Regions from separate parts of the Paenibacillus cineris genome, predicted to be linked through region 2. Evidence: predicted binding sites of a transcription regulator. Region 2 holds the regulator's gene; the other holds the start of a gene.

Evidence for each region. Region 2 encodes CtsR, which represses protease genes until heat stress. Its sites were predicted from a motif close to ATGGTCAATAAAGGTCAAACA; they were not measured.
Region 1: the regulator CtsR is predicted to act here: its motif matches at 1,553-1,573, upstream of KI379_RS04520 (ATP-dependent Clp protease ATP-binding subunit).

What each region holds. Positions count from the first base shown of each region.
Region 1 covers NZ_BORU01000001.1:887,287-889,489, forward strand. Annotated here, with positions in the region: gene KI379_RS04520 (ATP-dependent Clp protease ATP-binding subunit) at 1-1,335, opposite strand, end outside; gene KI379_RS04525 (helix-turn-helix domain-containing protein) at 1,881-2,203, opposite strand, start outside.
Region 2 covers NZ_BORU01000008.1:59,741-61,943, reverse strand. Annotated here, with positions in the region: gene KI379_RS33315 (GNAT family N-acetyltransferase) at 1-319, shown strand, start outside; gene KI379_RS33310 (CtsR family transcriptional regulator) at 724-1,185, shown strand; gene KI379_RS33305 (UvrB/UvrC motif-containing protein) at 1,215-1,739, shown strand; gene KI379_RS33300 (protein arginine kinase) at 1,768-2,203, shown strand, end outside.

The DNA of each region.
Region 1 (2,203 bases), on a different contig from region 2:
AACGGCTTTGGCGACCTTGTCGACGGCTTCGCCCTGGCCGATGACGCGGCTTGCGAGGCGGGCGGCCAGATTTTTCATCTTGCCGCGCTCATCCGCCTGCAGCTTGCCGACCGGGATGCCGGTTTTACGCTCGATGATGTTCTGGATATCCTCGACAGTTACTTCGAGGACCTCTCCGGCAGCGGCATCCCCGTTCAGACGCTGCTGCAGGTCGGCTTCCTCGTCGCGCAGCTTGGCGGCGAGCTCGTAGTTTTCATCGCGGGCGGCCGCGTCTTTCTCGATTGTGATCTGTTCCAGACGGGCGCGGATCTCGTCCGCACTGCCGACCGGAGCCCGCAGATTCAGCTTGGCGCCCGATTCGTCGAGCAGGTCGATCGCTTTATCGGGCAGGAAGCGGTCCTGGATATAGCGGCTGGACAGACGCACGCACGCTTCAAGCGTTTCGTCCGGGTAGCGTACGCCGTGGAACTGCTCGTATTTCGGACGCAGCCCTTTCAAAATTTCGATCGTTTCCTCGGCGGTCGGCTCGTCGACGGTTACCGGCTGGAAGCGGCGCTCCAGCGCGGCGTCTTTCTCGATCTGACGGTATTCCTTAAGCGTCGTGGCGCCGATGACCTGCAGCTCGCCCCGTGCCAGCACCGGCTTCAGGATGTTGCCGGCATCCATGGAGCCCTCCGCGGAGCCTGCGCCGACCAGCAGATGGATCTCGTCGATGAACAACAGAACATTTTTACGCTGCTCCAGCTCGGCGATCAGCTGCTTGACCTTTTCTTCGAATTGCCCGCGAATGCCGGTTCCGGCTACGAGGGAGGCGACGTCGAGCGAATAGACTTCCTTGCTCCGCAGCTTCGCTGGTACGCTGCCCTCCGTAATGCGCAGCGCCAGCCCTTCGGCGATGGCCGTCTTGCCGACGCCCGGTTCGCCGATCAGCACCGGATTGTTCTTGTTCCGGCGGTTCAAAATTTCAATGACGCGGTCGATCTCTTCATCGCGGCCGATGACGTTGTCGATCTTGCCGCCGCGCGCCGCGTCGTTCAGGTTGCGTCCGAGCTGGTCCAGCAGCCCGCCGCCGCGCCGTCCGCCTTCTTGAGCGGCTGCTCTCGGAGGCTGCTGCGCCGCGCCGGATACCGGCTGGCCGGATTGCATGAAGCCGCGGAAGAAATCTTCCAACGGAGAAGAATAGCTGCCGGAAGGACCAAAGCCGGCCGCAAACGGCACGCCGCCGTTTACTTTGGCATAGCAATCTTTGCAAAGAAACAATTTCTCGGATTTATGGTTGACAGTGAGGCTCAGACCTACGGTTGCCTGGTTATGATTACAATGTTGACAGCGCATGAAGGCATGCCCCTTTCGTTAGTTAATGGAATGATCAATCTTTGAATACTTCATCTGGATGTCCTAATCAGGAAAACGGCTGCCCGCGCCTTACGGGAGCAGGCCGCCGGAATAAAGGGATAAAAGTCAGAACTTCCGTCAGGACAAAGACGGCTGCACCGAAAGTCAAACTCCTAAAGAGGTTGTTCATGCAGTACAAGTTTGATCTTTTGCTCTGACTTTGACTTTCTTTGACCTTATTATACCTCACTTGGAACACAAGTCAACAGCTTTTCAGTTATTTTTCGTAAGTATATAGAAAAAGGTTTGAGAGAAGGAACGGTTCGGCCTTTCGGCTTTCTTGAGGCGAAAAAAAACGGCTGGAAGGCAAAGAAAAACGTCTATCGATGTACATTCGAAGATTGTGACAAATTTAGCGGAAACTTTTTTGCGATATAACCGAAGCCCGGGCCTCTCGAAGCATGAAAAAAGCCCTGCCGTACGGAATGTCTCCGTAACAGCAGGGCGTACCTTGTATGATCAATGCGGTGAATAAGCCAAAAGTGTCATGATTCCTCGTCCTGTAATATGCAGTCGGCAAACAAAATGAATTTCGGGATGCGGAAAAATTGCTCCGCCCGGTCCTGAAAGCTGGCTGACGGCAGCGTCCCTTGGTGCAGCCATTTCCGGAACGTTCCGGGATGGATGTCCATCCATTCGCTGACGTCGCTGACGGACAGGTCGTGAACCATGCACAGCCCTGTTAGTATTTTGTTGCTGACAGGCGACCGGGTCAGCGTCCGGCGCATGAAGCGCGAAGAGGATGGCTGACAGATGATCGGGCTTGTGGATGTGACGGTATGATTAAACAGAATGTGATGCGGATAGC
Region 2 (2,203 bases):
TTTTACAGCCTCCGGCGAAGGGGGAGCCGAGCGTCTAACTATTCAGCTGACGGATATGTATGCGCCATGGAATGAAGGCGTTTGGAGCTGGTCTTTTTCATCGGACGGAACCGCATCAGTCTCTCCCCTGGATTCATCTCAAGAACAGCAGGAAGAGATCCTTAGCTGCGACATCCAGGCACTGACCGTCCTGCTGACGGGGTTCAAACGGCCGGCTGAACTATACCAATCCGGACGAATTGCAGGCAGTGCGAAGGCAGTGAGCATCCTGGAAGCGCGGATCCCCGTCCGACAGACCTTGTTTATGGACTTCTTTTAATTATGGAATAAAATACCTTGCTGTACAATTCTAATGAGCCGGGATCCGGTCAGAATAATAACCCTCTGCATACGTTGCAGGGGGTTATTTCGTATCGGTGCGGTATAAAAAGAAGGAGAACGTCAAAAATGAAGATACACCCTCTTGGCAAAACGTGAGAATATGTTATAATTTAGATCAAAGAAAGTCAAAGTCAACGTAAATTCAAATGTATGTTTGTTTACGGTTGAACTCACAATAGTGAATGCGCAAGGTTTAGATCAGTTATAACATATTCACCGGGTTAAGATCCAGATTCGAGCCCACGACCATTGGTTAAGTTTAAAGGAGATGGTTTGGGTATGCGAACGGACTAACGAATGACCATGAAGGTCTTGACGTTTTAACGTAATGGAGGATGAACAATGCGTAATATCTCTGATATTATTGAACAATATCTGAAGGGTATTCTGCATGATAGTCCCGAAGGAATGATTGAAATTCAGCGCAACGATCTGGCTGATCAGTTCTCATGCGTTCCATCCCAGATCAACTATGTGATCAGTACACGATTCACGCTGGAAAAAGGTTATCTTGTGGAAAGCAAGCGCGGTGGCGGAGGGTACATCCGGATTCAACGGATTGAACTCCCGCAATACTCGGCGCTTCATACGCATCTCCACCAAACGATTGGGGAACGCATCGATCAGAACGTGGCCGAAGGGCTGATCTATCAGTTGGAGGAGGCACGCATCCTTAGCAAACGCGAAGCGAGCATTATGCGCGCCGCGATATCCAGAGAGTGCCTGATGATCAAGCTTCCTTACCGGGATGAGATACGTGCTCGGCTGATGAAGGCGATGCTGATTTCTTTGTTAGGCAAATAGGCTTACGGAGAAAAAGGAGGTACATCGGTATGCTTTGCCAAGAATGTGGTAAGAGGCCGGCGACTCTCCATTTTACCAAGATTGTGAATGGTGAGAAGACGGAGTTTCATTTTTGCGAATCCTGTGCCCGGGAGAAAGGGGAAATGATTCCCGGAACCTCTGGCGGATTTTCTATACACAGCCTGCTGTCTGGTCTCATGGACATTGACATGGCCGGCAAAGGAGCGGCAAGCAGCGCCAAGGCTGCTCAATCGCTGAGATGTGAAGAGTGCGGGATGACGTACTCGCAGTTTAGCAAGATCGGCCGGTTCGGCTGCAGCTCCTGTTATAAGTACTTCGGCAACCGCCTGGACCCTCTGCTCAAAAGAGTTCACGGCAGTACCGTACATGTCGGCAAGCTGCCTAAGAGAGGCGGCAGCAAAATTCAAGCCAAACGGAAAATCGACAGCTTGAAGCTCGAGCTTCAGCAGCGTATTCACGAAGAGGAATTCGAAGAGGCTGCGAAGCTGCGCGACCAGATCCGTACGCTTGAGAAAGAATTGTCGGAACAGTAAAGTTCACTCGAAGGAGGAGGAATGCGTGATGCCAAATCTCCGGTTTACCGAGAAAGCGCTGAGCGATTGGATGCGCGGCCAGGCCGATGCTTCCGAAATCGTCATCAGCAGCCGGGTTCGGGTTGCGCGCAACCTGCAGCATCTTCCTTTTCCGCTATTGGCCACCCGCCAGCAGTCGGAGGAAGTGCTCAAACGTCTGACGGGTATTCCCAGTGATCACCTTCAGTCTTTTGGAACTTTTTATACCGTGGAGCTCGACCACATCGATCCGCTGGACAAAAGGGTGCTGGTAGAGAAGCATTTGATCAGCCCTAATTTGGCGAATGAATCCCAGAACGGCGCGGTCATCCTCAGTGAGGACGAATCGGTCAGCATTATGATTAACGAAGAGGACCATCTTCGCATTCAATGTCTATACCCCGGTTTTCAAATCCGCCAAGCCTGGGAGAAGGCCTCGAGCATTG